DNA from 2 places in the Bradyrhizobium genosp. A genome. Region 2 is predicted to be linked to the other one. Evidence: riboswitches for the same ligand, from Rfam matches in the RefSeq annotation. Region 2 holds a riboswitch; the other holds the start of a gene.
What was found. Region 2 has a riboswitch for glycine ahead of gcvT (glycine cleavage system aminomethyltransferase GcvT). Riboswitches for the same ligand answer to the same signal wherever they lie in the genome.
Positions count from the first base shown of each region.

Region 1: another riboswitch for glycine. It lies ahead of ACP2YP_RS25715 (FAD-dependent oxidoreductase); the one in region 2 lies ahead of gcvT (glycine cleavage system aminomethyltransferase GcvT).

Region 1 covers NZ_CP188196.1:5,496,077-5,511,548, reverse strand. The annotation lists gene ACP2YP_RS25755 (NADPH:quinone oxidoreductase family protein) at 1-506, shown strand, start outside; gene ACP2YP_RS25750 (crotonase/enoyl-CoA hydratase family protein) at 620-1,510, opposite strand; gene ACP2YP_RS25745 (amidase) at 1,665-3,086, opposite strand; gene ACP2YP_RS25740 (M20 aminoacylase family protein) at 3,089-4,252, opposite strand; gene ACP2YP_RS25735 (M81 family metallopeptidase) at 4,266-5,771, opposite strand; gene ACP2YP_RS25730 (ABC transporter ATP-binding protein) at 5,985-7,634, opposite strand; gene ACP2YP_RS25725 (ABC transporter permease) at 7,649-8,536, opposite strand; gene ACP2YP_RS25720 (ABC transporter permease) at 8,556-9,497, opposite strand; partial or broken gene ACP2YP_RS25715 (FAD-dependent oxidoreductase) at 9,796-9,975, opposite strand; glycine riboswitch at 10,034-10,161, opposite strand; gene ACP2YP_RS25710 (M20/M25/M40 family metallo-hydrolase) at 10,256-11,386, opposite strand; gene ACP2YP_RS25705 (ABC transporter substrate-binding protein) at 11,655-13,265, shown strand; gene ACP2YP_RS25700 (ABC transporter substrate-binding protein) at 13,365-14,972, shown strand; gene ACP2YP_RS25695 (glycosyltransferase family 39 protein) at 15,218-15,472, shown strand, end outside.
Region 2 covers NZ_CP188196.1:5,642,244-5,657,715, reverse strand. The annotation lists gene ACP2YP_RS26520 (hypothetical protein) at 1-325, shown strand, start outside; gene ACP2YP_RS26515 (hypothetical protein) at 350-559, opposite strand; gene recA (recombinase RecA) at 757-1,845, shown strand; gene ACP2YP_RS26505 (hypothetical protein) at 1,947-2,933, shown strand; gene ACP2YP_RS26500 (hypothetical protein) at 2,943-3,338, shown strand; gene ACP2YP_RS26495 (hypothetical protein) at 3,354-4,322, shown strand; gene gcvP (aminomethyl-transferring glycine dehydrogenase) at 4,440-7,307, opposite strand; gene gcvH (glycine cleavage system protein GcvH) at 7,325-7,693, opposite strand; gene gcvT (glycine cleavage system aminomethyltransferase GcvT) at 7,706-8,854, opposite strand; glycine riboswitch at 9,001-9,089, opposite strand; gene alaS (alanine--tRNA ligase) at 9,324-12,020, shown strand; gene ACP2YP_RS26470 (cyclic nucleotide-gated ion channel) at 12,027-13,253, shown strand; gene ACP2YP_RS26465 (DUF3455 domain-containing protein) at 13,258-13,761, opposite strand; gene ACP2YP_RS26460 (NADP-dependent isocitrate dehydrogenase) at 13,860-15,074, opposite strand; gene ACP2YP_RS26455 (TrmJ/YjtD family RNA methyltransferase) at 15,415-15,472, shown strand, end outside.

The DNA of each region.
Region 1 (15,472 bases), 150 kb from region 2:
TGCAGATCGGCAAGATGCTGGGGGCCACCGTGATCGCGACGGCCTCCAGCGACGAAAAGCTGGCGATTGCGAAATCGCGCGGCGCCGACCATCTCGTGCGCTACGATCGCGAGCCGTTTCGCGATGCCGTCAAGCGCATCACCGATGGGCGTGGCGCCGACGTGGTGTTCGATCCGGTCGGCGGCGAGGTCTTTGAGAATTCCATGCGCTGCATCGCCTGGGGCGCGCGGCTGCTCGTGATCGGTTTTACGGGTGGCATCGGTTCGGCCAAGACCAATCTGCTGCTGATCAAGGGCGCCAGCGTGCTCGGCGTGCGCGCCGGCGAAGCGGTGCGGAAAAATCCCGCGCTCGGTGAAGTGCGCCTGAAGGCGCTGCTGCAATGGGCGGAAGAGGGCAAGCTGCGTCCGAACATCTCGCACCGACTGCCGCTGGAGGATTACGCCAAGGCGATGCGATTGTTGCTCGACCGCAAGGCGATCGGGCGCGTGGCGCTGGTGATGGAGTGACGGTGCCGTAGGGTGGGCAAAGGCGCAAAGCGCCGTGCCCACCATCGATCAGCAACAGAAACAAGAACGGTGGGCACGCTGCGCTTTGCCCACCCTACGAGAGCTACGATGCCTCACTTATACTCCCGCTCGCTCCACCACGGGAAATAGTCCGGCATATCGCTGGACACCTTGTTCTTGAACTGCGCCGGCCGCTTTTCCAGGAACGATACCACGCCCTCCTTGACGTCGTCCGAGCGGCCGCGGGCGTAGATGCCGCGGCTGTCGACCTTGTGGGCTTCCATCGGATCGTCGGCGCCCATCATGCGCCACATCATCTGGCGGATCAGCGCCACCGACACCGGCGCGGTCTTGGCGGCGAATTCCTTGGCGAGCGCGCGCGCGGTCGGCACCAAATCATCCGGCGCCACAACCTTGCTGACGAGACGGCCCGCGAGCGCTTCCTGCGCCGGGAAGACGCGGCCCGAATAGCACCATTCCAGCGCCTGCGAGATGCCGACGATGCGGGGCAGGAACCAGCTCGAGGCCGCCTCCGGCACGATGCCGCGCTGGGAGAACACGAAGCCGAAGCGCGCAGCGTCCGAGGCAATGCGGATGTCCATCGCAAGCTGCATGGTGACGCCGATGCCGACGGCAGGACCGTTCACCGCGGCGATGACAGGCTTCAGACACTTGAAGATGCGCAAGGTCACCTGGCCACCGCCATCGCGGACCTGTGGATCGCTGTAATCGACCTTGCCGTCAGCGAAACGCTTGACGGGTCCGCGCCGCGCGTCGCGATCAAAGGTGTCGGCGCCTGACGACAGATCTGCGCCCGCGCAAAAGCCGCGGCCGGCGCCGGTGACGATGATGGCGCGGACGTTGTCGTCCTTGTCGGCGGCGTCGAATGCGTCGATCAGCTCAGCCTGCATCTGCGCGTTGAAGGCGTTGAGCTTGTCAGGCCGGTTCAGCGTGATGGTGAGGATCTGCTCGGCGACCTCGTATTTGAGCGTCTCATACGCCATGGGTGGTTTCCTTCCTTTGTTTTCTTGCTCTTGATTTGTAGCACGTCATTCCGGGGCGCGCCCGCTTGGGCGCGAGCCCGGAATCCATACTCACGATAGTGGTTATGGATTCCGGGCTCGTCGCTTCGCGACGCCCCGGAATGACGGAAAGTATTTAATGCGCCGGCGGCTTGGGCCAGGGCTTCTGCGGGCCGCGCAGGCCTTCGAAAGCCTTGGCCATGCCGAGCACGCCGATATCGTCGAAGCGGCGCCCGACGATCTGCACGCCGATGGGAAAACCCTTGGCATCGAAGCCGCCGTTGAGGGAGACGGCAGGGTTCTCCGACATATTCCATGGCACGGTATAGCAGATGTGCTCGAACGGCCTCATCGGATCGTTGGTCGGCGAGGCCCATTCCGCTGAATAATTCACATTCGGTGCCGTCGGCGAAATCACATAGTCGAGCTCGCAGAACAGCTTTGCCGCCGCCGCACGGATCGCCATGGTCTGGTTGAAGCCACGGATGACGTCGACACCCGACAGCTTCGCGCCGGACTCGCCCCATTTGAAGATATACGGCAGCACCTTTGCCTGTTCGGCCGGCGTGAGCTTCGACAGGTCATCCCACATCCGGGCGCGCCAAAAGTTGTCGAGGCCGTCGAGCATGTCGCGAGTCAGAATGCCGTCGACCTCGGTGACGACGCTACCTGCGGATTCGAACGCCTTTGCGGCTTTCACCGCGACGTCACGGACCGGCCTTTCCGCGGGCAAGCCGACGCCGGCATCGAGCATCAGGCCGATGCGGAGTTTGCGCGGCGATTTTTCCAATCCCTTCCAGTTCAAGGGCTCGGCGGGCAGGCTCATGCCGTCGCGCCGGTCGGGCTTTGCGATCACGCTCATCATCAGCGCGCAATCATCGACCGTGCGGGTCATCGGGCCGGCGACGCGGCCGACATAGGTGGGGTCGATCGGCACGCGGCCGAAGCTCGGCTTCAAGCCGACGAGGCCGCACCAGCCCGCCGGCAGGCGCACCGAGCCGCCGATATCGGTGCCGAGATGCAGCGGGCCATAGCCGGCCGCGGCGGCGGCCCCCGCGCCGGCGCTCGAGCCGCCGGGGTTCTTGGAGAGGTCCCAGGGATTGCGCGTAAGCGCATGGAACGAGGAAAGCCCCGAGGACAGCATGCCGTAATCGGGCATGGTGGTTTTTGCGAAGATGATTGCGCCGGCCTCGCGCAGCCGCGCGGCAGGCGGGGCGTCCTTCTCGGCCGGCACGAGCTTGACGCTCGCAGCCCCCAGCGGCACCGGTACGCCCTTGGTCGCGATGTTGTCCTTGACCGTGACAGGCACGCCGTCGAGCGGGCCGGATGGCTCGCCGCCGGACCAGCGCGCGGTCGAGGCCGCTGCCACCTTGCGCGCGCTGTCGGGATCGAACGCATAGAGCGCCTTCAGATGCGGCTCCCACGCAGCGACATGCGCGAGCACGTCCTCCAGCACCTCGCTCGGCGAGAACTGTTTGGCGCGATAGCCTGCGATCAGATCGACCGCGGACAGATCGTGCAGCGAGGTGACCGCCTCCTCGACGCTCTTCTTGTGCATTGCTAGCTCACCGGCATGCGCGTTTCGATGATGCGGGCGAACATGCTGGCACCGATCGGCAGGATCTTGTCGTCGAGCACGAAGCCGGGATTGTGCACGGGCACGGAGCCGTCGTGGCCGACCCAGAAATAGGCGCCGGGAATGGTTTGCAGCATGTCGGCAAAATCCTCGCTGCCCATCTTCGGCTGGCTGCGGGTGATCACCTTGGCGGGATCGACGATGGTGCGCGCGACCTCCTCGACCACCTTGGACTGCTCGACCTGGTTGACCAGCACACCAAAGGTGTCGCGGATGTCCGCCTCGATCTCGCACTGATACGCGGCCGCGATGCCGGCGCAGATCGTACGGATGCGTTCGGCGATCATGGCGCGGACTTCATCCGAGAAGGTGCGGATGGTGCCGCAGAGATGCGCTTCACCGGGAATGACGTTGTAGGCGGAGCCGGCGTGAATCTGCGTGATCGAGATGACGGCGGCCTGCAGCGGATCGACGTTGCGGCTGACGATGGTCTGGATCGCCTGTGCCAGCGTGGTCGCGATGATCACCGCGTCCTTGGAGCGCTCCGGCATCGCGCCATGCGCGCCATAGCCGGTGATGCGGAGATCGAAGAAGTCGGCGCCGGCCATCGCCGGCCCGGGCAGGATCGCGATCTCGCCGAGATTGAGGTCGGGCGCGTTGTGCAGGCCGTAGAGCTCGTCGCATGGAAACTTCTCGAATAAGCCGTCCTTGATCATCGCGCGGGCGCCGCCGAGGCCTTCCTCGGCCGGCTGGAAGATCAGGTGCACGGTGCCGTCGAAGTTCCTGGTCTCGGCGAGATAGCGCGCGGTGCCGAGCAGCATGGTGGTGTGGCCGTCATGGCCGCAGCCGTGGAAGCGGCCGGGGATTTTCGAGCTCCATTTCAGATTGGTGTTCTCCTCCATCGGCAGCGCGTCCATGTCGGCGCGCAGGCCGATGCGCTTGTTGCCCGAACCCTTGCCCTTGATGACGCCGATCACGCCGGTGCCGCCGAGACCGCGATGCACCTCGATGCCCCAGCCCTTCAGCTTGTCGGCGACGATGCCGGAGGTGCGGACCTCCTCGAAGCCGATCTCGGGATGGGCGTGGATGTCGCGGCGGATGGCGGTGAGTTCGTCGGCGTAGCCGTCGATGCGGTCGATGGTGGGCATATGTCCTGTCCGGTTAGGGTGAAGGGGGCGTGAAAACGGGGCCGTTCGGCTTGATGCGGATGCCCGGACGCAGGCGCGTCCAGGGCAGCGCGGCGGTGTCGGCCGGCATCGCGCCGGGTGCGGCGCAGATCATCAGCTTTTCCGCGATCGGCTCGAAGTCGGCGCGGAAGTGTACCGAGCTTTTGTTGACCAGAATCTTCTCGGTGGTCGGCTCGATGCCGACATAGCGATACATCGCCTGATCGGCGAGCTGCGCCTTGTGCGAGGAGACGACGACGCGGACATCGCCGATGCGCAAGGCTGCGGACGGGCCCATCTCCATCTCGCGGCCGCCATAATACGGGCCGGGCGCGATGAAGCGGCCGTCGGAGAGCTTTTCGACGACGAAAGTCTCGGTATAGGGCTCGTCGCCGGGAATGCCGGACTTGCCGCCGAGTGAGAGCGTCACGGTGGCGCCGACGCCGGCCGTATGCGCGGCCTTGGCCGAGGCCGGATCGTTGATGACGCCGGTCGCGGCGCTCGCCTTGTTGCGCACCAGCGCGCGCAGCATGCCGGTGGTATCGGAATCGCCGCCGGCGCCGGGATTGTCCTGGGTGTCGGCAATGATGATCGGCTTGCTCGCGCTCTTCGAAAGTTCCATGGCGTGGCGCACGCCGTCATCGGGCGACCAGATCTTGCCGTCGAAATCGTCCTCGTGGCTTTCGATCAATTTGACGATCGCATCCGCAGCGCGGTCGGCATCGGCTTGCGTCCTGCCATAGGCAAATACGCTCGGCCCGCAATCGCGGAAGTCGGCGGCGGGGAAACCCGGCGCGAAAGAGAGTGTCGGAACCGCATCGCTCTCGAGCGCGGCGAGTTTTTCGTAGATGCCCTTGGTGGGAAAGTCATTGGTGCATTGCCAGCTGATCGCGATCAGGAACGGCAATTGGCGAAACGACTTTGCGAAGCGCTGCTTCGTCTGCAGAAGCAGGGCGAGATGCTTTGCGGAGGCGCGGCCAGTCTCGGCCATGTCGACATGGGGATAGGTGCGGTAGGCGATCAGCGCATCCGCATGTTCCATCATTTCGGGCGTGACATTGGCGTGCAGGTCAAGGCTCGCGACCAGCGGAACGTCCTTGCCGATGACGCGGCGCACGCGCGCTAAAATCTCGCCTTCGCCGTCATCGAGATGCTCGGTGACCATCGCGCCGTGCAAATCGAGATAGACCGCGTCGATGGGGCCGGCGGACGCAATACCGTCGACCATGACTTTCACGATGCGCTCGAAAGCGTCCTTGGTGACATGCGCCGAGGGGCTTGCACCGCAGGCAATGGTTGGAACGAGTTCCCAACCGTTCGCTTCGGCGCTGTCGACGAAGCCGGCAAGGCCGACATTGATGCTTCGCATCACCCTCAGCACGTCGGCGCCTTCAGTCATCGCCGGCCAGCCGCCGCCATGCTGGAAGTCCGCGAATGTCGCCTTCGTCGGAGCGAAGGTGTTGGTCTCGTGCAGGAAGCCGCCGACGGCGATACGTGTCATCAATGCAAGTCCAGCCAATCAAAGGTGCGGGACGTTAGCCTTGGCTTTGCGAGGAGAGCAAGGAGGGAAGCAATCGCGCCATGCATGGCCTCAAGCTGTTTGGGAATACTTGCCGCGATCACCGTCGTTGCGAGCGAAGCGAAGCAATCCAGACTGTCTCCGCGGTGGGCCTCTGGATTGCTTCGCTTCGCTCGCAATGACGCGTGGATAAACCTACGCGATTGCCGCCACACCCTCCGACACCGGCCGGAAATTCGCAAAGTCCCAGCCCCGGCCCGGTGCCGCATCCAGCAGGGCCCTGGTGTAGGCCTCCTGCGGATGCGTCAGCACCTCGGCGGCCGGGCCCTGTTCGACGACGCGGCCGTGCTGCATCACCACGACCTCGTCGCAGATTTGGGCTGCAACGCGCAGGTCGTGGGTGATGAACAGGATGGCGATGCCGAGCCGCTTCTGGATCTCGTCGAGCAGTTCCAGCACCTGCGCCTGCACGGAGACGTCGAGCGCCGAGACGGCTTCGTCCGCCACCAGCACATCGGGATCGAGTGCGAGCGCGCGCGCAATGGCAATGCGCTGGCGCTGGCCGCCGGAGAACTGGTGCGGGTAGCGCGACACCGCGTCGGCCGGCAGGCCGACCAGCTCGAGCAACTCGCGCGCGCGCTTCGTCGCATTGGCGTGCGAGGTGCCGTAATTGATCGGGCCTTCCGCGATGCTCTCGCCGACGGTGACGCGCGGGTTGAGCGAGCGGTAGGGATCCTGGAACACGATCTGGATTTTTTGCCGGTGCGGCTGGAGCAGGCGGCGCGAAATATCGGAGATCTCGCGGCCGGCGAGGCGGACGCCGCCGGAGGTCGGATCGATCAGGCGCACGATGCAGCGCGCCACCGTCGACTTGCCCGAGCCGCTCTCGCCGACGATGCCGAGCGTGCGGCCCTTGCGCAGCGTCAACGTCACCTTGTCGGCGGCGACGACCTCGCGGCCTTTGCCGAAGAATGCGCGCTCCTTGTAGACCTTGCTGAGGTCGTTGGCTTCCAGCACCACCGGTTCTTTCGTTTCAGGCCGCGCCGCACGCGGCACAAGGCTCGGCACCGAGGCGAGCAGGTTGCGGGTGTACTCCATGGTTGGATTGCGCAGGATGGAATCGAGTGTGCCGGTCTCGACCAGGCGGCCCTGCCGCATCACCGCGACGCGGTCGGCGATCTCGGCGACCACGCCCATGTCATGGGTGATGAACAGCACGGCGGTGCCGTGATCGCGCTGGAGGTCACGGATCAGGGTCAGGATCTGCTTCTGCGTGGTGACGTCGAGCGCGGTGGTCGGCTCGTCGGCAATCAGCAGCTTGGGTTCAAGCACCAGTGCCATCGCGATCATGATGCGCTGACGTTGGCCGCCGGAGAGGCGATGGGGGTAGGATGCGAAAATGCGCTCGACCTGGGGCAGGCGCACCTGCTCCATCATGTCGAGGATGCGCTTCTTGCGCGCCTTGGCATCGAGATCGGTGTGGGCGCGCAGCACCTCGTCGATCTGGCGGCCGACGTGCACGACCGGATTGAGCGCGGTCATCGGTTCCTGGAAGATCATCGCCATCTGCGTCGCGCGCAGCTGGCGCAAGCGGCGGTCGGTCGCGGTGAGGATCTCCTCGCCGACGAGTTTGACGCTGCCGCCCGTCGGAACCAGCGTGCCCTTCGGCAGCAGGCCCATGGTGGTGAGCGAGGTCACCGACTTGCCCGAGCCGCTTTCGCCGACAAGGCACAGCGTTTCGCGCTCGTGCACCTGGATCGAGATGCCGTCGATGATCTTCGGTCCGCCCGGCTTCTTGCCGACGGAGACGACGAGGTTGTTGATGTCGAGAACTGGGTTGGTCATCACTTGATCGGTCATTACTTGCCCTCCCGCTGCTTCATGCGGGGATCGAGGGCGTCGCGGGCGGCGTCGCCGATCAGATTGATGCTGAGGATGGCGATCGAGAGCAACAGGCCCGGCCAGAAGATCAGCGTCGGCTTGAGCTGAAAATACTGGCGGCCCTCGGCCATGATGTTGCCCCAGGTCGGCGTCTCCGGCGAGATGCCGGCGCCGAGGAAGGAGAGGATGGCCTCGGTGAGGATCGCGGAGGCGCAGACATAGGTGCCCTGGACGATCAGCGGCGCGATCGTGTTCGGCATCAGATGCCGCCACATGATCTTCGGCAGCGACGAACCGACCGAGATCGCGGCCTCCACATAGGGTTCTTCGCGCGCCGACAGCACCACCGAGCGCACCAGGCGCGCGACGCGCGGGATTTCGGGGATGGTGATCGCGATCAGCACGGTCCAGATGCTGGCGCCGGACAGCGACACCACGGCGATCGCGAGCAAAATGCTCGGCATCGCCATCAGGCCGTCCATGACGCGCATCAGCACGGCGTCGACCAGCTTGAAGAAGCCGGAGACAAGACCGATCGCAAGGCCGATGACGATCGACAGGATCGCCGAGCCGATGCCGATCAGGAGCGAGATGCGCCCGCCATAGATGACGCGCGACAACAGGTCACGGCCATAGGCGTCAGTGCCGAGCAGGAATTGCGCCGAGGAAGGCTTGAGCCGCTGCGAGGGTGCGAGCTGGATCGGGTCATGCGGCGCGATCAGCGGCGCCAGGATTGAGATCAGCACGATCAGCGCGAGCAACACGGTCGCCGTGGCGATGATCGGTGTCGAGGTGAGGAAGCCGAAACGCGGCCGCAACGGCGACGTGATCGGAATCGAGGACTGGGGAAGGGTATCAACCGTCATTGTTGTTCTTGTCCTTGCCTCAATACCGGATCCGGGGATCGAGCAGCGTGTAGGCGACGTCGATCAGCAGATTGACGACGACGTAGATCAGTGAGGTCAGCAGGATCATCGCCTGAATCACCGGATAGTCGCGCGCCAGCACCGCATCCACGGTGAGGCGGCCGATGCCGGGAATGTTGAACACGCTCTCGGTGACGACGACGCCGGAGATCAGCAGCGCAAAGCCGGTCCCGATCACGGTGATCACGGGCACGGCGGCGTTGCGCAGCGCGTGCCGCATCATCACCGCGACCTCGTTGATGCCCTTGGCACGGGCCGTTCGCACGTAGTCTTCGCCCAACACATCGAGCATCGCCGCGCGCGTCATGCGCGCGATCAGTGCGACATAGATGAAGGAAAGCGCGCAGGTCGGCAGGATGATGCGCTCGAAGAATGGGCCGAAGCCGGTCGAGATGCTTCTGAAGCCCTGTACCGGCACCCAGCGCAGGTCGATCGCAAACACCTCGATCAGGACATAGCCGATCACGAACACCGGCACCGAGAAGCCGAGCACGGACAGCCCCATTACGAAGCGGTCGATCCATGTGCCGTGCTTCCAGGCCGCGATGACGCCGAGCGGCACGGCGACGATGACGGCGAGGATGATGGTCGACAGCGCGATCGAGATCGACGGCTCGACGCGCTGACCAATCATCTTCATGACCGGCAGGTTCGAGATCAGCGAGGTGCCGAGGTCGCCGTGCAGCAGCTTGCCGACCCAGGTGATGAACTGCACGATCAGCGGCTCGTTGAGGCCGAGCGAGGTGCGGATGCGCTCCAGCCGTTCCGGCGTCGCATTGTCGCCGGCCAGGATCGCGGCCGGGTCGCCCGGCGTCAGCCGCAGCAGCAGGAACACGAACAGCGCGACGACACCCATCACGGGCACCGCAGCGAGAACGCGGCGGATGAGATAACCCAGCATGCACCTATCTCCGGCTGCGGAATGTATGGGGCCGAGAGGCGCCCGTGGATTCGGTCGTGTCTATCATGCGCGCCTGTCACTCGGGCTGGAAGAGCCGGCCGGAGAGCCGTCCTCTTGGGGCAAATTGTGTGCCAAGGGTAGGGCGGTCGCAAGGGGCCGCCCCACATCGATTTTCGACCACTCAAGATGCACGGCGCATCTCGCGCTCAACCGCAAGTTCTTCCTGAAGTGAGGGGACGATTGACGGTGCGTTGAGCCCGCGCCAGCCGTCGATGGTTCCGGCAATCATCTGCGCGGTCGTGGCCGACAACGTCCAGTCGAGATGGCTGGCGGAGAGCTGTCCGCCGTTCGCAAACGAGGTCTCCATCGCGGCATAGCGATGCTTGTCGAGCACCGTCACCTTGTAGCCGCGTTCGAGCACGGCATAGGCGGTCGTTACGCCGGTGATGCCGGCGCCGATGATGGCGATATGGGTCATGTTGAGCAGGGCTCCCGTGAGTTAGGATAGGCTAACCGCCGGCCCGAAGGCCGTTGGCGGCGCCCCATCTGTCACGGTTACCTGAGAGCTTGATCCGTCGCGGACCTCGAAAGGTCTGCGCGGACTATCCCCTTCGGTGGACGTCACGACGTTGAGATCGTGCCGTCTCTCTCCAGATCGTCGCGTGGACCATCGAGCAGTACGATGCGCCTCATTTTTAGACAAGGCTAAATTTGAACCGTGACTGCCAACGCATTGTGCAGTGCGAAGTTGATTCAATTTACGCCAGCGTTGCCAGCAGTCCCGCCATCAGGCGCCCGCGCTCGACCAGGCTGTCGACCTCGATAAACTCCTCGAGCGTGTGGCCGTTGCCACCGCGCACGCCGAGGCCATCGAGCGTAGGGATGCCCATCGCGCCGGTGAAGTTGCCGTCGGATCCTCCGCCGGAGCTCGCATGCGGTAATTCCGCGCCGAGAGATTTGGCGATGCCGCGCGCCTTTTCATACAGCGCCATGGTGCCGGCATCCGGCTCCCACACCGGCCGCGTCACGCCGCGGGTCACCTTGAAGGTCACGTCGTTCGCGGTGCCCGACAGCGCCAGCATCCGCTCGACGCCGCGGTCGAGATCGGCCTGGCGCTTGGCCATGGAGAGAGCTTCGCCGGTGGCGGTCGTTGCAACGCAATTGACCCACTGTCCGCCATGCACGACGCCGACCGAGAAGGTGCAATCCTCTGTCGTCATCGCGTCGATCGCAAGGATCTGCCGTGCCATCTCGCGGATGGCCGAGCGTCCCGCCGACAATGTTGCGCCGGCATGGCTCGGCCGCCCCGTCGCTTCCAAATTGAATCGCGCGATGGCGTAACGTCCGGTGGTGACGCCGTTGTCGGCGCGGCCGGGCTCGGGCACCAGCACATATTTGTTGCGCGCGGCTTCCGCCTCGATGATGTCGCGCGTCGAGGGCGTGCCGACTTCCTCGTCCGGCGTGAACAGAATGGTGATCGGCAAGGGCGTGGCGAAGGACGCGCGCGCCAGCTGCCGGATCGCTTCCAGCGAAAGATAGTTGCCGCCCTTCATGTCGTAGATGCCGGGGCCGTAGCACTTGTTGCCCTCGCGGCGCCATTTCAGCTTCTCGATGGTGCCGACCGGGTGGACGGTATCCATGTGCCCGGCGATCAGGATACCCGGCTCGCCTTGCTTCGGATGCGGAAAGCGCGCGCGGATGACGCCGCCAAAGCCCTGACGGCCGGCGATGCGCTCGATGGTCGCCCCCATGATCGCCATATCACGCGCTGCGATATCGAGCATGCGATTGACCGCGCCTGCGTCCCAGGTCGGGCTCTCGCATTCCACCCAGGTGCGCAGGCCCTCGAGCATCGCCTCGGAATCGAAGGGAAGATTGGCTGGATTCATCTCAATATCTCTCAAGCTTCGAAAGATGGAACGCGCATTGCATCAGCGCGGGCAGGGCAAGCGGGGAGAGTTGTAGAGCCAAACCGGTCTTTGTGGAGCCCGTACGTGCGATACCATGGGCTGCACCGAAACCGGATTGACGCGCTCAAGACTGTCTGCAAGTCTCGAAAAGATAAAGGCATTGCATGACGTTAGTTCGCCTAAAGAACGAACCGAATGCTCAACCAATAACCTGCCTTTGAACAGTTTCACGTCAGGAGAAACTTTTATGTTGAGCTTGATGCGCCGGGGGCGTCGCGCGTTCGCCTCCACACTTGCGCTGTCGGTCGTCGCGCTTTCCACGGCGATGGCCTCGCCGGTGTTTGCGGCCGGCAAGACCATCACCGCGGTGATGCATTCGGATCTGCGCATCATCGATCCGATCTTCACCACCGCCTACATCACGCGTGACCATGGCTACATGGTCTACGACACGCTGATCACGACGGATGCGAACTTCAAGATCCAGCCGCAGATGGCGGACTGGAAGATCTCCGACGACAAGCTCACCTACACCTTCACGCTGCGCGACGGCCTGAAGTGGCATGACGGCACGCCGGTGACGGCGGAAGACTGTGTCGCCTCGCTGAAGCGATGGGCCGCCGTCGATGGCATGGGCCAGCAGATGATGACCTTCACGGCCAGCATCGAGGCGACCGACGCCAAGACCATCACGCTGAAGCTGAAGGAGCCCTACGGCCTGGTGCTCGACTCGATCGGCAAGCCGTCCTCGCGCGTGCCCTTCATGATGCCGAAGCGTCTCGCCGAAACGCCGCCGGACAAGCAGATTCCGGAGCAGATCGGCTCGGGTCCGTTCAAGTTCGTGCCGGGCGAATTCCAGCCCGGCGTGAAGGCGGTCTATGTCAAGAACACGGACTACGTGCCGCGCAAGGAGCCGTCGAGCTGGACTGCCGGCGGCAAGGTGGTGAAGGTCGACCGCGTCGAGTGGATCACCATGCCGGACTCGCAGACCGCGGTGAACGCGCTGCAGTCGGGCGACATCGACTTCATGGAAGTGCCGCCGTGGGACCTGCTGCCCGTGCTTGAAGGCAATCCCGACCTCAAGGTCGAGACGCTGAACAAGTTCGGCTACCAGACGCTCGGTCGCATGAACTTCCTCTATCCGCCCTTCGACAATCCGAAGATTCGCCGCGCCGCGCTTCTGGCCATGAACCAGAAGGACGTGCTCGACGCGCTCGTCGGCAATCCCAAATACTACAAGATCTGCGGTGCCTTCTTCATCTGCGACACGCCGTTCGCGACCGACGTCGGCTCCGAGACGCTGGTCAAGGGCAACGGCATGGCGGAAGCCAAGAAGCTGCTCGCCGAGTCCGGCTATGACGGCACGCCCGTCGTGGTCATGGTGCCCGGCGATGTCGTGACGCTGAAGGCGCAGCCGACGGTCGCGGTGCAGCTGCTCCGCGAGGCCGGCTTCAAGGTCGATGCGCAGGCGACCGACTGGCAGACGGTGGTGAGCCGTCGCGCCAGCCAGAAGCCCCCGAAGGAGGGCGGCTGGAACATGTTCTTCACCAACTGGGTCAGTGCCGACGTGTCCAACCCGATCTCGAATCTTTCGATCGGCGGTCAGGGCAAGAAGGGCGGCTGGTTCGGCTGGGCGGAAGACGCCAAGATCGAGAAGCTCAAGGACGACTTCGTCCGCGCTGCCTCGCTCGATGATCAGAAGAAGATCGCGACCGAGATCCAGAAGGAAGCCTATGACCAGGTGATCTACGTGCCGCTCGGCCAGTATCTGGCGCCGAGCGCATGGCGGAAGTCGCTCTCCGGCGTGCTCGACGGCCCGGCGACCCCGGTGTTCTGGAACATCGACAAGTCCGAGTAAGGCCGAGTCCGAGTAAGGGGAGGCGCGTTAGCGCGCCTTCTGTCCCGACTATCACGCGGCGCCGCTGTCATCAGCGGCGCCGCAGCCAGGAGAACTTCAATGTTCCAACTCATGCGCCGGGGGCGTCGGGCGTTCGCCTCCACACTTGCGATTTCAGTCGTGGCGCTTTCGGCACTGGCGTCGCCGGTTCTTGCCGCAGGTAAGACCATTACCGCCGTGATGCATTCGGATCTTCGCATTCTCGATCCGATCTTCACTAGCGCCTATATCGCGCGCGATCATGGTTACATGGTCTACGACACGCTGATCGCGACGGATTCGAACTTCAAGATCCAGCCGCAGATGGCGGACTGGAAGATCTCCGACGACAAGCTGACCTACACATTCACGCTGCGCGACGGCCTGAAGTGGCATGACGGCACGCCGGTCACCGCGGAAGATTGTGTTGCCTCCCTGAAGCGCTGGGCCGCTGTCGATGGCATGGGGCAGCAGATGATGCTGTTCACCGCGAGCATCGAAGCGACCGACCCCAAGACGATCACGCTGAAGCTGAAAGAGCCGTACGCGCTCGTGCTGGAATCGATCGGCAAGCCGTCCTCGCGGGTCGCTTTCATGATGCCGAAACGTCTCGCCGAGACGCCGCCGGAAAAGCAGATTCCCGAGCAGATCGGCTCCGGCCCTTTCAAGTTCGTGCAGAATGAATTCCAGCCCGGGGTGAAGTCGGTCTACGTCAGGAACACCGACTACGTGCCGCGCAAGGAGCCGGCGAGCTGGACGGCCGGCGGCAAGGTCGTGAAAGTTGACCGCGTCGAATGGATTACGATGCCAGACGCGCAGACGGCGTTGAACGCGCTGCAGTCGGGCGACATCGATTTCATGGAAAATCCTGCCATCGAAATGTTGCCCACCATTGAAGCCGACAAGGAGCTCAAACTCGAGATCCTGAACAAGTTCGGATTCCAGACGGGCGCGCGGATGAACTTCCTCCATCCACCGTTCGATAACGTCAAGGTCCGCCGCGCAGCACTCCTGGCGGTCAACCAGAAGGACGTGCTCGATGCGCTGATCGGCAATCCCAAGTACTACAAGACTTGCGCAGCGATCTTCATCTGCGACACGCCGTTCGCGACAGAGATTGGCGGTGAGACCCTCGCGAAGGGCGGCGATATTGCTGCGGCCAAAAAGGCGCTCGCCGAGTCCGGTTACGACGGGACGCCGGTCGTGCTTATGGCGCCGGGTGACGTGCTGACGCTGAAGGCTCAGCCGATCGTGGTGGCTCAGCAATTGCGCGAAGCCGGCTTCAAGGTCGACCTGCAGGCGACCGACTGGCAGACGGTGGTGAGCCGGCGCGCCAGCCAGAAGCAGCCGAAGGAGGGCGGCTGGAACATGTTCATCACAAACTGGGTCAGCGCTGACGTGGTCAACCCGATCTCCAACGTGGCTGTCGGCGGGCAGGGCAAGAAGGGCGGCTGGTTCGGCTGGGCGGAGGACGCCAAAGTCGAGAAGCTCAAGGACGATTTCGTCCGCGCGGCCTCGCTCGACGATCAGAGGAAGATCGCGACCGAGATCCAGAAGGAGGCCTATGATCAGGTGCTCTACGTCCCGCTCGGCCAGTATCAGGCGCCAAGCGCGTGGCGGAAGTCGATCTCCGGCGTGATCGACGGCCCGGCGACCCCGGTGTTCTGGAACATCGACAAGTCCGAGTAAGGCAAGTCGGAACGGGGGAAAGGCGCATCCTGTACCTTTCGCCCTGATATCACGCGGCGCCGCTGTCATCAGCGGCGCCGTTGTCTTGCGGCGGTCCTGTGGCAGCGAAAGCCAGGGAGCTTTCAAGTCTTCCAGACTCCAATCATTGCTATTTGTTTCCAAACTGAAATAGATGGTTCGTCCTCGGACATCACTTTCCCTCCATCGATTTGAATCGCGTGCCGATCGATTTTGCATTCCAGGCAATGGCCGAACGGTCGGATCGCGCACCGGCGCGCTGGCGGCGACCGCTGCTGCGCTGGCTCGATGGCGTGGAGGCAGGCTGGGCGGTGCCGCTTCTCATTGCGTGCTTCGTTGCGATCTGGACGCTGTATCTTGCCATCGCCTATGCCGGCGGCGGCCTGCATCCCGATACGCTCGAGGCCTGGACGCTGGGACGCAATTTCGCCTGGGGTTATCACAAGCATCCGCCGCTGATGGGCTGGATCGCAGCCAGCTGG
Region 2 (15,472 bases):
GCGGCTTGTGGATGGTGGTACTCAGGCGTATAATTCTGTGGAAGAACCTGAAAAACAGGAGCCTCCGCTTATGAATCCGGCCGCTCAGACTCCCCGGAAAGATATTTTGGACCTTCCAGCATCGTTGTTCAAAGCACCTCCAATGTTGCAGGAGGTGTTTAATCTGGAAGAGGGACCGGTGACTCTTACGGTCCCGGGCGTGTTGTCGCCGGAAAGCTATCAAGACATGGCAGACCGGATCGAAATATTCCTGCGCGGGCTAAAGCGACGTTCAGACGCGGAGGCCGCTCGCCGTCGTGCTGACCGCGAAGATGCTCCGGAATGAAAGAGGCCGCCAACTGAGGCGGCCTTACTTTTTGAAGTCGCCAAAGATTGCCGGAGTGTTTGGGTAGCTGATGCTTCCGACACTCTTGAGTTGGTAGATATGAACTTTGGCGCCCACATTCATCCGGGCAGTCAAATCGGCTTGGGCCGATGCGCTCTCCAAGGACTGATGTATCTGCGGGGCAGGTTCTCCCGGCACCCAGACGAACCATACGAGACTGCTTTGGTCGGTCATGCAGTATGCTCCAGAAGCGAATTAGGACACTGCAATCTGGAACTTAGGACACTAAGGGTCAAATACGGACAGTACCAGGACCCGCAAAAGAACATATTGCGAACCTGGAACAAATGGTGTACATTGGTTTTATCGACGACCCGCCGCGCCAATCGTTTGTCCCGCACCCGAATCCTCGCCATAAGGAGCACGACCCGATGTCCACCACTGCCCTGCGTATCGTCGAAGGATCTTCCATGGACAAGAGTAAAGCTCTGGCCGCCGCGCTTTCCCAGATCGAGCGGCAGTTCGGCAAGGGCTCGGTGATGAAGCTCGGCAAGAACGACCGTTCGATGGATGTCGAGGCGGTCTCCTCGGGCTCGCTGGGGCTTGATATCGCGCTCGGCATCGGCGGCCTGCCGAAGGGACGTGTCGTCGAAATCTACGGGCCGGAATCCTCAGGGAAAACCACGCTGGCGCTGCATACGGTAGCGGAAGGGCAGAAGAAGGGCGGCATCTGCGCCTTTATCGACGCCGAACACGCGCTCGACCCGGTCTATGCGCGCAAGCTGGGCGTCAATATCGACGAGCTCCTGATCTCTCAGCCCGACACCGGCGAGCAGGCGCTGGAAATCTGCGACACGCTGGTGCGCTCGGGCGCCGTGGACGTGCTGGTGATCGATTCGGTTGCGGCGCTGGTGCCGAAGGCCGAGCTCGAGGGCGAGATGGGCGATGCGCTGCCGGGTCTCCAGGCCCGTCTGATGAGCCAGGCGCTGCGCAAGCTCACGGCGTCCATCAACAAGTCCAACACCATGGTGATCTTCATCAACCAGATCCGCATGAAGATCGGTGTGATGTACGGCTCGCCGGAAACCACCACCGGCGGCAACGCGCTGAAGTTCTATGCCTCCGTCCGCCTCGACATCCGCCGTATCGGTGCGATCAAGGAGCGCGACGAAGTGGTCGGCAACACCACGCGCGTCAAGGTCGTCAAGAACAAGCTGGCGCCGCCGTTCAAGCAGGTCGAATTCGACATCATGTACGGCGAGGGCGTCTCCAAGATGGGCGAGATCCTCGATCTCGGCGTCAAGGCCGGCATCGTCGAAAAATCCGGCGCCTGGTTCTCCTATGACAGCCAGCGCCTCGGCCAGGGCCGCGAGAATTCGAAAGCGTTCCTGAAGGCCAACCCCGACATCACCGCCAAGATCGAGACCTCGATCCGCCAAAACTCCGGCCTGATCGCCGAGCAGATTCTCGCCGGCAGCCCCGAGCGCGACGCCGACGGCGAGGAGCCGGCGGACGAGTAAACCTACCAGTAGAGTTTCGCGAGGAGCGGGCGCTGAGGACGTTGAGTTGCCGACGTCGTCAGTGCCCGTTTCGTTTTGCGTTGTCGTGATCGGGTGGTGTGATGAAGCGTCTGATCTTGACCAGTTCGTCGGGCTCCGGTCTAGCCAAGTCGAATCTGGCTGAGATTGTCGTTTTTTTCTTTTTCCGTTTCGCGTGGGGTCCGCTGCCTTCACCTGAATATTTCGCAGCCTATTTCGGGGCGCGCTCCGAGACGCTTAAGCTGGGCGACCACTGGTCGGATTGGGGTGTCATCTGGCCTCGCGCTTTCAAGGAACGCAGGAACCTGCCTCTTGCCGATTTTTGCGAGCGCTATGACGAAATTGAAATTTGGTTCGATCCAGGCCCCGAAGATCAACTGCAGCTGATTTGGCTGCTCGACTATCTCGGTTCATGCCCTAACTTGTTGGCAAGGCTCCGGCTGCGTTTGCTGGTGTCCGATCTGTTCAAGCTAAGAGGCGAAGAAGTCGGAAAGTCTGCTTCGTATATTCCCGTCGTGGATGTCACGGGCAGCGAACTCAAGACTGCCAGGATGGCATGGCAGGCCTATTGCGCGCCGACACCCGAGGCCTTTGCTGATCTCGATCACAGCGATCTTAGTGCATTGCCGATGTTGAGGCCGGTCGTGCTCGATCTCCTGGCAGAACTGCCGTCAGCTTCGACGGGACTTGGAGCGACGGAGATGAGATTTCTCGAGCTCATTGCGAGGGGGTTTACACGCGCGGATGCTCGGTTTCACTCGCGCAGGCTTCGGGGCACACGGGTCTTCGGAGAACTTGAGTCGGAATGGTTGCTCCAAGAGTTGGCCCACGGCCCGAGACCCGCTGTGGCCGGACTGGACGATGAACTGCGCACGATCGACCGCGAAGATGCCAGGGCTAGGCACGAGGCTTTCCTAGGCAGCCGTTTGTCACTGACTGAGTTTGGCAAGGCCGTCCTGGCCCATCAGGAAGATTTCAGTCGCCACAATCCGATCGATCGCTGGTGGGGCGGCACGCATCTGACCAATGATCGGCTGTGGCGCTATGGCTCCGTTTTGACGAAACCTTGAGGCCGGAACATGACGCGGCTCATTGTCACGACAGACTCGTCCATCGCCGGCGCCATTCAACAGGCGGGCCTTGCCGATCTTGTGATTGCGATCGAGCGGCGATTGGTTTGGGGACAATTGCCATCCGAGGCGGAGCTCGAAGCGTTCGTTGCGCCACGCACAACGCGGCCACATGGCCTTCATTGGCTGGACGATACGCCGTCCTGGTGCCTCGACCTGGAGATGCATAACGATTCAAACCGCTTGCAGCGGTACAAGCAATCCCGATTGTCGCTCACCGAGTTCGGCAAAGCGGTGCTGGGGGGCGATGAGAATTTTCGCCGCCACAACCGGATCGATCGCTGGTGGGGCGGCACCCGTACCCTACGTACGTATTCGCTCAGAGTGTTCCTGTACTGCGTATAATTTTGAGAGGCAATCGTGTCCCATTTGATCTTAGCCACGAATGATCTTGCGGAAGACGTGCTTCGGCAGGCGAGTGTCGCGAACGTCGCGCTCGGGTTCTATCTACGTTTCATCTCGAGGAAATTGCCTTCCGAAGAACAGCTTTTGATAGGGTTGGAGCGGCGATCGGCAAAGCACTGCAAACCTGGCGATCATTGGCTCGACGACGTTTGTCGTGGCTCGCTGGAAGACTTCGGCACGCGCGACACCGGTTTCTTTGAGCTGTGTGCAAAGTTCGGCTCAATTGAAATCTGGGTCGATCCTCGGCCCAATGATCAGCTTGTGCTCGTCTGGTTGCTGGACCTGCTGCGCCCCTACAAGGAGATCACAACAAAGCTGAGCCTGGTGCACACGGACGACGTTGTTGCAAGCTATGCGCCGGAGTCTGTCGCGAAATGGAAGCTGCCGGCCTTCAAGGTGACCGACAACCATTTGGTGGCGGCAAGCCGCGCCTGGCGAGCCTACCGGGCTGAAACGCCAGAGTCCTGTTTCGATCTGCTGATGACGGATCTAATGATTCGGCCGAGACTTCGATCGGCGTTGATTGCGATGCTTGAAGAGCTTCCGGACAGTGTGACGGGACTCGGTGCCAGCGAAATGGACCTCCTCGACTTTGTGAACGACGGGCAAACCGACCCAAGGCGCGTTTGCGAGGCGAGGTGGCTTCGCGATGTGTTCGACGAGGGCGACGCGCAAGCTGTCTTGATCGAACTGGGGGAACATTCGGTGCCGCCGGTCCTGTTGGGCGATCCGTCGTTCGACAATGAGGCCCGCTACTTCGGCAAGAGCGAGTGGAAGGTCACGCTGACTGAACTCGGGCGTTCACTTCTCGCTCGCGAAGACGATTTGTGGCGTCACAACCCAATCAAGCGCTGGTGGGGCGGTACTGAATTGACCAACGGACGGCTGTGGCGGTGGGATCGCGAAAGCCGATTGTTGGTTTAGCCCTAGAGGCGCGTTCGGTGCCGTAGGGTGGGCAAAGGCGCGCAAGCGCCGTGCCCACCATATTCGAAGCGCACAACGGTGGTGGGCACGCTCCGCTTTGCCCACCCTACGAAGCCGTTACTCCGCCGCTTCCGCGTAATCGCTCACCGGCGGGCACGAGCACACCAGGTTGCGGTCGCCATAGACGTTGTCGACGCGGCCGACCGGGCTCCAATATTTATCGGTGCGCGAGGTGCCGGCGGGGAAGCAGCCTTCAGTGCGGCTGTAGGCGCGCTTCCAGTCGTCATCGGCGATGTCGTGCACGGTGTGCGGGGCGTGGCGCAAGGGCGAGGCCTCGATCTTGAAGCGGCCGGCCTCGACCTCGGCGATCTCCTCGCGGATCGCGATCATGGCGTCGCAAAACCGGTCCAGCTCCGCCTTCGATTCCGACTCGGTCGGCTCGATCATCAGCGTGCCCGGCACCGGGAAGCTCATGGTGGGCGCGTGGAAGCCGTAGTCGATCAGGCGCTTTGCGATGTCGTCGACGGTGACGCCGGAGGTCGTCTTCAGCGGCCGCGGGTCGACGATGCACTCATGTGCGACGCGACCCCTGGCGTTCTTGTAGAGCACCGGGAAGTGCGCATCGAGCCGTGCCGCGATGTAATTGGCGTTGAGGATCGCGATCTCGGTGGCGCGCTTCAGGCCTTCGCCGCCCATCATCAAAATGTAGATGTAGGAGATGGTGAGGATCGAGGCCGAACCGAACGGCGCGGCCGAGACCGGGCCGACCGGCGCTTCTGCCTGGGCCGCTGGGTGACCCGGCAGGAACGGCGCGAGATGCGCCTTGACGCCGATCGGGCCCATGCCGGGGCCGCCCCCGCCATGCGGGATGCAAAACGTCTTGTGCAGATTGAGATGGCTGACATCGGCGCCGTAATCGCCGGGTCGGGACAGGCCGACCTGCGCGTTGAGGTTGGCGCCGTCCAGATACACCTGGCCGCCATGGCCATGCACGATGTCGCAGATCTCGCTTATGTGCTCCTCGAACACGCCATGCGTCGAGGGATAGGTGATCATGACAGCGGCGAGATTGGCCGAGTGCTTCTCCGCCTTGGCGCGGAGATCATTGACATCGACGTCGCCGTTGGCCTCGCACGCGACCACCACCACGTCCATGCCGACCATCGCGGCCGAAGCCGGGTTGGTGCCGTGGGCGGAGGAGGGGATCAGGCAGATTTTTCGGCGCGTTTCGCCGCGCGCGGCGTGATAGCCGCGGATGGCCAAAAGCCCGGCATATTCTCCTTGAGCGCCTGAATTCGGCTGCAGCGAGATCGCGTCATAGCCGGTGATGTCGCACAGCCATTTTTCCAGCCGCGCGAACAGCGCATGATAGCCCTTGGCCTGCTCGCGCGGAGCGAAGGGGTGCAAGGAGGCGAATTCCGGCCAGGTCAGCGGCATCATCTCGGTGGTCGCGTTCAGCTTCATGGTGCAGGATCCGAGCGGGATCATGGCGCGGTCGAGCGCGAGGTCGCGATCGCTGAGCTTGCGCATGTAGCGCAGCATCTCGGTCTCCGAGCGATGCGCGTGGAACACCGGATGGGTGAGAAAGGCGGTACCGCGTGTCAGCGCCTCCGGCAGCGCCTCGCGCGTGGTCGCGTCGATCTCGGCGTAGGAAAGCTGGCCGCCGAACGCGCGCCAGACCGCTTCCACAGTTGCGGGCGTCGTGGTCTCGTCGAGCGCAATGCGGAGCGCCGCTTCACCAACGCCGAGATTGATTGTCTCGGCGGCTGCGCGCGCAACGATCTCGGCGCGCTTGGCACCGGCATCGACGCTGAGCGTGTCGAAGAAGGCTTCGCTCGTCAGCGCGAAGCCGAGCTTGCGCAGGCCGCTAGCGAGCACGGCGGCGCGGCGATGCACATTGCGCGCGATCTGCGCAAGCCCCTCGGGGCCGTGATAGACCGCATACATCGCGGCGATCACGGCCAGCAGTACCTGCGCGGTACAGATGTTGGACGTCGCCTTCTCGCGGCGGATGTGCTGCTCGCGGGTCTGCAGCGCGAGGCGATAGGCAGGCATCCCGCGGGAATCGACGGAGAGGCCGACGATGCGGCCGGGCAGCGAGCGCTTCAGCGCATCGCGCACCGCCATATAGGCCGCGTGCGGGCCACCATAGCCCATCGGCACGCCAAAGCGCTGCGCCGTGCCGATCGCGATGTCGGCACCGAGCTCGCCGGGCGAGGCGAGCAATGTCAGCGCCAGCAGATCGGCGGCAACGATTGCGAGTGCACCCTTGGCCTTCAGCGCTGCGATCGCGGGCCTGAGGTCGCGCACCGCGCCCGAGGTTCCAGGATATTGCAGCAGCGCACCGAGCACGTCGGCCTTGTCGAGATCGGTGAGGGGATCGCCGACGACCAGCGACCAGCCGAGCGGCTCGGCGCGGGTGCGCATCACAGCTAACGTCTGCGGATGCACGTCCTTGTCGACGAAGAAGGCTTTCGCCTCGACCCGCGAGTGCCGCTCCGCGAGTGCCATCGCTTCGGCCGCCGCAGTCGCCTCGTCGAGCAGCGAGGCGTTGGCGACGTCGAGCCCGGTGAGGTCGCAGATCATGGTCTGGAAGTTGAACAGCGCCTCCAGCCGGCCCTGGCTGATCTCGGGCTGATAGGGCGTATACGCCGTGTACCAGGCGGGGTTTTCGAGGATGTTGCGCTGGATCACCGCGGGCAGGGTCGTGCCGGAATAGCCCTGGCCGATCAGCGAGGTGAAGACCTGGTTCTGCCGCGCGAGCTCGCTCATATGCGCGATCGCCTCGGTCTCGCTCAGCGGCTTGCCGAGATCGAGCGGGGCTGCCTGCCGGATCGAGGCTGGCAGCGTTTCCGCCATCAGCGCGTCGACGCTTCTAGCGCCGACCGCCTCTAACATTGCGGTGACATCGCGCGCCGACGGGCCGATGTGGCGGCGAGCGAAATTGGCGGCGGTGTCGCCGCTGGATTTACGGTGCGCGGTCATCGCTTGCTCCATCGTCCTCAAGCCGTGTGGGCCTTGTAGGCGGTTTCATCCATGAGGCCGCCGAGTTCGCTCTTGTCGGCAATCTTGATCTTGAAGAACCAGGCCTTGCTTTGCGCGTCCGAGTTCACCAGCGCCGGTTCGGCGGCGAGCGCGTCGTTGGTCTCGAGCACTTCGCCGGTCACAGGCGCGTAGACGTCGGAGGCGGCCTTCACCGATTCCACGACAGCGGCGGCTTCGGCCTTCTTCAGAGCGCGGCCGACCTTGGGCAATTCGACGAACACGACGTCGCCGAGCTGCGACTGCGCGTAATCGGTGATGCCGACCGTGGCGACATCGCCGTCGATCGCGAGCCATTCGTGGTCGGAGGTGTACAGCGTCGTGGTCATTTTCTTAGGTCCTCAGCGTTTGTAGGTGTTTTTCACGAAGGGCATGGCGGCGACGGTGAGGGCGAGGCGTTGCCCGCGCACCTCGGCGAAGAGTTTTGTGTCGAGCGCGCTTAAGCTCGTGGGCACGTAGCCCATGGCGACCGGCGCATTCAGGCTCGGGCCGAAGCCGCCCGAGGTGACCTTTCCGATCGGCTCGCCGCCTACGCTATCGGCAAACAGCAGCGCGCCTTCGCGCACCGGTGCGCGACCTTGGGCGAGCAGGCCGACGCGGCGGCGGGGCGCACCATGATCGAAATGCGCGAGGATTTTCTCTGCGCCGGGGAAACCACCCGCGCGGGCGCCACCGGTGCGGCGGCTCTTCTGCACCGACCATTCCAGCGCGGCCTCGACCGGCGTGGTCGCGGTGTCGATGTCGTGGCCATAGAGGCAGAGCCCGGCTTCCAGCCGCAGGCTGTCGCGGGCACCGAGACCGATCGGCATCACGTCGGGATTTTCCAGCAGCGTTTTGGCCAGGCGCTCGGCATCCGCAGCAGGCCACGAAATCTCAAAACCGTCCTCGCCGGTATAGCCCGAACGCGAGACGAAGCAGGCGAGGCCGGCGACCTCATGCGGGCCGGCGTCCATGAACTTCATGGAGGGCGCCTCTGCACACAATTTCGCCAGTGCGGCTTCGGCCTTCGGGCCCTGCAGGGCGATCAGTGCGCGATCGGCGAGAGAATCGATGTTGCAGGCGTCCGAGAGGTTCGCGCGCAGATGCGCCTCGTCCTCGGCCTTGCAGGCGGCGTTGACGACCAGGAACAGATGATCGCCGAAATTGGCGACCATCAGATCGTCGAGAATGCCGCCATCTTCATTGGTGAACTGGGCGTAGCGCTGTCGTCCCGGCGCAACCGCGACGATATCCTGTGGCACCAGCCGCTCCAGCGCGCGGGCGGCATCTTCCACCTTGCCGGACTTGGGCCGGAGTGCGATCTGGCCCATGTGCGAGACGTCGAACAGCCCGGCGGAGGTGCGGGTCTGGAGGTGCTCTTTCAGCACCCCGGCCGGATATTGGACCGGCATGTCATAGCCCGCGAACGGCACCATCTTGCCGCCGAGCGACACATGCAGGTCGTAAAGGGGTGTGCGTCGGAGGGAATCTTTGTCGTCACGCGCAAGCATCACAGGGGCCCTCGGCGGTTCCCCGGGGATGATTCCCCGAGACAAACCAGTCGAAGCCCCATCTGTCGCTGTGCCTGAGAGTATTATCCCGTCGGCGGACGCAGTCCGGGCCTTAAGCCCGTCGGCGCCTCTTTCCAGATGTCGTCAAAGCCACGCGGTCCGTTTGCCTGAGAGTTTCCGGGGCGGTTGCTCCTTCGGCGCCGGCAATGAAGCCGGTCTCTCCCGACGTGGCCGTACGATACAGATGGGTAAAGACCACAGCCCGGCCAAGCCTGTCAACGCGCCCTTTGCGGCTTTCAACGGGATTGCAACGTGGATTACGCGACTGCGGCAACCCTCTGATCTCTCTGCACAGTTTCTGGACAGCGAAGCTGGCCTTGTCTAAAAGCGCTTTGGCCCGCAGATATCAGCCCGAATCCCAGGTTTGGACGGCGAGGAAGCGGGTCCAAGCACACTCGATTGGATGAACATGAGCGGCGTCAACGAGATCAGGTCGACCTTTCTGAACTTCTTTGCCGAGAACGGCCACGAGATCGTGACGTCCTCGCCATTGGTGCCGCGCAATGATCCGACGTTGATGTTCACCAATGCCGGCATGGTGCAGTTCAAGAACGTTTTTACCGGCGTCGAGAAGCGGCCCTATCAGCGCGCCACCACCTCGCAGAAATGCGTGCGCGCCGGCGGCAAGCACAATGACCTCGACAATGTCGGCTACACCGCGCGCCATCTCACCTTCTTCGAGATGCTCGGCAACTTCTCGTTCGGCGACTATTTCAAGGAGCGCGCGATCGAGCTGGCGTGGAAGCTCATCACGAAAGACTTCGGGCTGAACAAGGACAAGCTGCTCGTCACCGTCTACCACACCGACGACGAGGCGCACGGGCTCTGGAAGAAAATCGCCGGCTTCTCCGACGACCGCATCATCCGCATCCCGACCTCGGACAATTTCTGGGCGATGGGCGACACCGGCCCGTGCGGCCCGTGCTCGGAGATCTTCATCGATCGCGGTGACCACATCTGGGGCGGCCCTCCGGGTTCACCGGAAGAGGACGGCGACCGCTTCCTCGAATTCTGGAATCTCGTCTTCATGCAATACGAGCAGGTGACGAAAGAGGAGCGCGTGGATCTGCCGCGTCCCTCGATCGACACCGGCATGGGGCTGGAGCGCATGGCCAGCATCATGCAGGGCGTCGACAGCATCTTCGAGACCGATCTGTTCCGTCATCTGATCGATGCGACGTCGTCGGCGCTCGGCAGCGGGCCGAACGAGCAGACCGTGGCCTCGTTCCGCGTCATCGCCGACCATTTGCGTTCGTCGGCCTTCCTCGTTGCGGATGGTGTGCTGCCCTCGAACGAAGGCCGCGGCTATGTGCTGCGCCGGATCATGCGCCGCGCGATGCGCCATGCGCAGCTGCTCGGCGCGAAAGAGCCGCTGATGCATCGCCTGGTCTGGGCGCTGGTCCGCGAGATGGGCCAGGCCTATCCCGACCTGATGCGTGCGGAGAATCTGATCGAGGAAACGCTGCGGCTGGAAGAGACCCGCTTCCGCAAGACGCTGGTGCGCGGCCTCGCCATCCTCGACGAGAAGAGCGCGTCCTTAAAGAAGGGCGACATGTTCGACGGCGACGTCGCCTTCACGCTGTACGACACCTATGGCTTCCCGCTCGACCTGACGCAGGACGCGCTGAAGTCGCGCGGCATCGGCGTCGACCAGTCCGCCTTCACCGACGCGATGGAGCGCCAGAAGGCCAAGGCGCGTGAGTCCTGGAAGGGGTCCGGCGAAGCGGCCTCCGAGGCGATCTGGTTCCCGCTGCGCGAGAAGCTCGGGGCCACCGAATTTCTGGGCTACGAGACCGAGAGCGCCGAAGGCGTGGTGTCCGCGCTGGTGAAGGACGGCCGGGAAGTTGCGAGCCTCAAAGCCGGCGACACCGGCGCGCTTCTGCTCAACCAGACGCCGTTCTATGCGGAGTCCGGCGGCCAGGTCGGCGACACGGGCGTGCTGACGGGTGAGGGCGGCATCAAGTTCCGCGTCACCGACACCCAGAAGAAGCTCGGCGATTTCTTCGTTCACGTCGGCACGCTGGAGAGCGGCGAGCTGAAGGTCGGCACCGCGTTGCAGCTCGAGGTCGATCATTCGCGCCGCTCGTCCATCCGCGCGCATCACTCGGCCACGCATCTCATTCACGAGGCGCTGCGCCAGGTGCTCGGCGACCATATCGCCCAGCGCGGCTCGATGGTCGCGCCCGACCGCCTGCGTTTCGACTTCGTGCATCCGAAGCCGATCACGGCGGAGGAGCTTGCCCGCGTCGAGGACATCGCCAACGACGTGGTGCTGGAGAACGACGAGGTCACCACCCGCGTCATGGGCGTCGACGAGGCCCGCGAGGCCGGGGCGCGCGCGCTGTTCGGCGAGAAGTATGGCGACGAGGTTCGCGTCGTCTCGATGGGCAGAACCGCGCGCGAGCGCGGCGTCAACGCGCTTGGCTGGTCGGTCGAGCTCTGCGGCGGCACGCATGTGCGGCGCACCGGCGACATCGGCCTGATCACGCTGACCGGCGAGAGCGCGGTCGCCTCCGGCGTGCGCCGCATCGAGGCGTTGACCGGAAATTACGCGCGCAAGCACGCCAACGAGACCATGGCGCTGGCGAAGACCGCGGCCCACGAGCTGCGCACCTCCATCGACGACGTTCCGGCGCGCATCACCGCGCTGATGGAGGAGCGCAAGAAGCTCGAGCGCGAACTCTCCGACGCCCGCAAGAAGCTCGCGATGGGCGGCGGTGCGTCAGCCGGCAGCAATGGCGCAGCCAGCGGCGTGCGCGAGGTTGGCAACGTCAAGCTGATGGCGCGTGCGGTCGAGGGCATCGAGATGAAGGATCTCAAGAGCCTTGCGGACGACGGCAAGAAGCAGATCGGCTCCGGCGTGGTCGCCATCATCGGCGTCACCGAGGACGGCAAGGCCGGAATCGTGGTCGGCGTCACCGCCGATCTCACCTCGCGCTTCAACGCCGTGAACCTGGTGCGCGTCGCCTCCGAGGCGCTGGGCGGCAAGGGCGGCGGCGGCCGGCCCGACATGGCGCAGGCCGGCGGACCGGATGGGGCCAAGGCGACCGAGGCACTTGCCGCGATCGAAAAAGCCATCCTGGATCAAAAATCGGCCGGCGCGTAGAGCACCATGGGCCTCGTTCCGCGAGGAATTGGGCTTCGCGATCCCAACTTAAGGGATCGCCTCTACGAATTGCTGGAGCACGATCCCTTGGCCTATTCGGCGGGATCGCGCTTTATCCAGATCATCATTGGCGTCATCGTGCTCGACGTCGCGGCGATGATCCTCGCCTCGGTGCCGGAGCTGGACACGCGGTTCGGCGTGCTGTTCTCGGCCGTCGCCATCTTCTGCGTCATCGTGTTCGCGCTGGAATACGCCGCGCGGCTCTGGACGGTGGCAGGCCACACGCCGCGCAAGGGCTCCGCGCTCGCCGACCGGCTCGGCTATGCCTTGTCGGCGCTCGGCATCATCGACCTCTTGGCGTTCCTGCCTGCCGCAATCGTGCTGGTCACGGGCCGGCATGCGACGCTCGCCGCGCTCGGCGTGCTGCCGTTCTTCAAGCTGATACGATATTCGCCGGCGATGCGCTCGCTGCTCGCCGCCGTGCATGCCGAGCGGCGCGCGCTGATCGGCTGCCTCGTCATCCTCGCCGGCGCGGTCCTGACGTTCGCCTCGCTGCTCTACGCCATCGAGCACGAGGTGCAGCCGGACAAGCTCGGCACCATTCCGGACGCGATGTGGTGGGCGATCGTGACGCTCGGCACCGTCGGCTATGGCGACGTCGTGCCGGTGACGGCGCTCGGAAAGATCATCTCGGTGTTCACGATTATCTCAGGCTTCGCCATGATCGCGCTGCCGGTCGCGATCATTTCGACCGCCTTTGCCGAAGAGGTGAAGCGGCGCGACTTCGTCGTCACCTGGGGCATGCTGGCCCGCGTGCCGCTGTTCTCGCATTTGTCGGCCTCGGAGATCGCCGACATCATGCGGCTGCTCCGCGCCCGCACCATCGAGCAGGGCGAGGTCCTGGTGCGGCGAGGGGATGCCGCCTCGTCGATGTATTTCATCACCGCCGGCGAAGTCGAGATCGCGCTGCCGAGCCAGCATGTGCGGCTCGGCGACGGCACCTTCTTCGGCGAGATCGCGCTGCTGCATAAAACCAAACGCAGCGGCACGGTGACGGCGACGCGCAAGACGCGGCTCCTGCTGCTCGACGCCCAGGACTTTCATGCCCTGATCGCGCGCATGCCGACGCTCGCCGCCCATGTCCATGAGACTGCGAGAGCGCGGCTGGAGGAGACCGGCGATCTCGCGGCAGCCGAGCTGGCGCAGGCGGAGCGCGAGGGTACCGACCGCTGAGCGGTCAGCCCTTCTTCAGGAAAACATACTCGGCCGAGTAGGGCGCGCTCCTGAACTCGCCGGCCTTCTCGCATGCGCCGTCAAGCTTGCCGCCATGGGTGTTGATGCGCTGGACGGTCGTGACCGGGGTCAGCAAGCCGCTGCCGCGGTGGGTGGTGACCTCCAGCTTCAGCCAGGGGATATCGGGAGCCGTTGCGCCCGGTGCGTTGCCGATGGCCTTGCCGACGACGGCGCTGCTGTCGGCAAGCTCCCAGTTCGGGCCGGCATAGTGGCGACCGATGGTCTTGCCCTCGGAGAGCAGCGTCGCGATCGGCTCGCGAAAAGCCCAGGCGAGCTTGCCGTCGGTGCCGGCCTTGCACTCATAGACCTGCGCGCCCTCGGCGTGGACGCTGAGCACGACGCTCTCGCCGGGGGCTGCGATGGCATCGGGAAGCGTCTCCGCGGCCCCGGCTGGCCCGATCATGGCCGCGAGCAACAGCAGGCAGGGGGCAGCAAACTTGGTCGACATGGTCGCATCTCCGCGGAGGGTCTCATAAAACGAACGGGCCGCGCTTGAGACGCGGCCCGTGATGATGTCCGACCCAGTCGGGCGAAATTGCGGACGGCTCAGGCCGCCAACGCCTTCGTGAGATTCTCCGCAACCTTGTCGAGGAAGCCGGTGGTCGAGAGCCAGCGCTGGTCGGCGCCGACCAGGAGCGCGAGGTCCTTGGTCATGTAGCCTTCTTCGACCGTGTCGACGCACACCTTCTCCAGCGTGTTCGCGAACTTCGCCAGTTCCGGATTGTTGTCGAGCTTGGCGCGGTGCGACAGGCCACGAGTCCAGGCGAAGATCGACGCGATCGAGTTGGTCGAGGTCTCCTTGCCCTTCTGATGCTCGCGGTAGTGACGGGTCACCGTGCCGTGGGCGGCTTCGGCTTCGACCGTCTTGCCATCGGGGGTGAGCAGCACCGAGGTCATCAGGCCGAGCGAGCCGTAGCCCTGAGCGACCGTGTCGGACTGCACGTCGCCGTCGTAGTTCTTACAGGCCCAGACGTAGCCGCCGGACCACTTCAGCGCCGAGGCCACCATGTCGTCGATCAGGCGGTGCTCATAGGTCAGGCCCTTGGCCTCGAATTCCTTCTTGAACTCGCGGTCGTAGATGTCCTGGAAGATGTCCTTGAAGCGGCCGTCATAGACCTTCAGAATCGTGTTCTTGGTCGAGAGATAGACCGGGTAGTTGCGCAGCAGGCCGTAGTTCAGCGAGGCGCGGGCGAAGTCGATGATGGAGTCGTCGAGATTGTACATCTCCATGGCGACGCCGGCGCCGGGCGCCTTGAACACTTCCTTCTCGATCACGGTGCCGTCCTCGCCGACGAACTTCATCGACAGGGTGCCCTTGCCCGGGAACTTGATGTCGGTGGCGCGGTACTGGTCGCCATAGGCATGGCGGCCGATGATGATCGGCTTGGTCCAGCCGGGAACCAGGCGCGGCACATTCTTGCAGATGATCGGCTCGCGGAAGATCACGCCGCCGAGGATGTTGCGGATGGTGCCGTTCGGCGACTTCCACATCTGCTTGAGGTTGAACTCCTTCACCCGGGCCTCGTCCGGGGTGATGGTGGCGCACTTGACGCCGACGCCGACCTTCTTGATCGCCTCGGCGGCGTCGATGGTCACCTGATCGTTGGTGTGGTCGCGGTGCTCCATGCCCAGGTCGAAATATTGCAGCTCGACATCCAGGAACGGGTTGATCAGCTTGTCCTTGATGTACTGCCAGATGATCCGGGTCATCTCGTCGCCATCGAGTTCGACGACGGGATTGGATACCTTGATTTTTGCCATGATCGGAGAAGCCCTCTTGGGAACGGCGCTTGCGGGGCGCCAATTTGAATATCCGCCGCCTCTTAGCACCGGACCGCGGTGGGCGAAAGCCAAGTGATTATGCACTTTTAGCTCATCCAGCTTCCACAGATGAGGGACGGGGAGCGGTCCCGCCGCTGAGGTGGGCCTGAAGCTTCAGGAGAGATTCAAAAGTCGAATCTAACCCCGTTATTTCCCTTGAGAATTTTGTCAGGACAGGCAAACGACAGGCGAGCGGGCAGCCGACGCTGAACCGGCTTTGAATCAATTTCTGAAGAGCGCCCTGGCAAGGCCTTGAGAACCACTGTGAAAGCGAAACGAAATGTCGGGGACTGACAAGAGCAAGGCGGGCCTCGCCCTCGACGGTCCCATCGTGATCC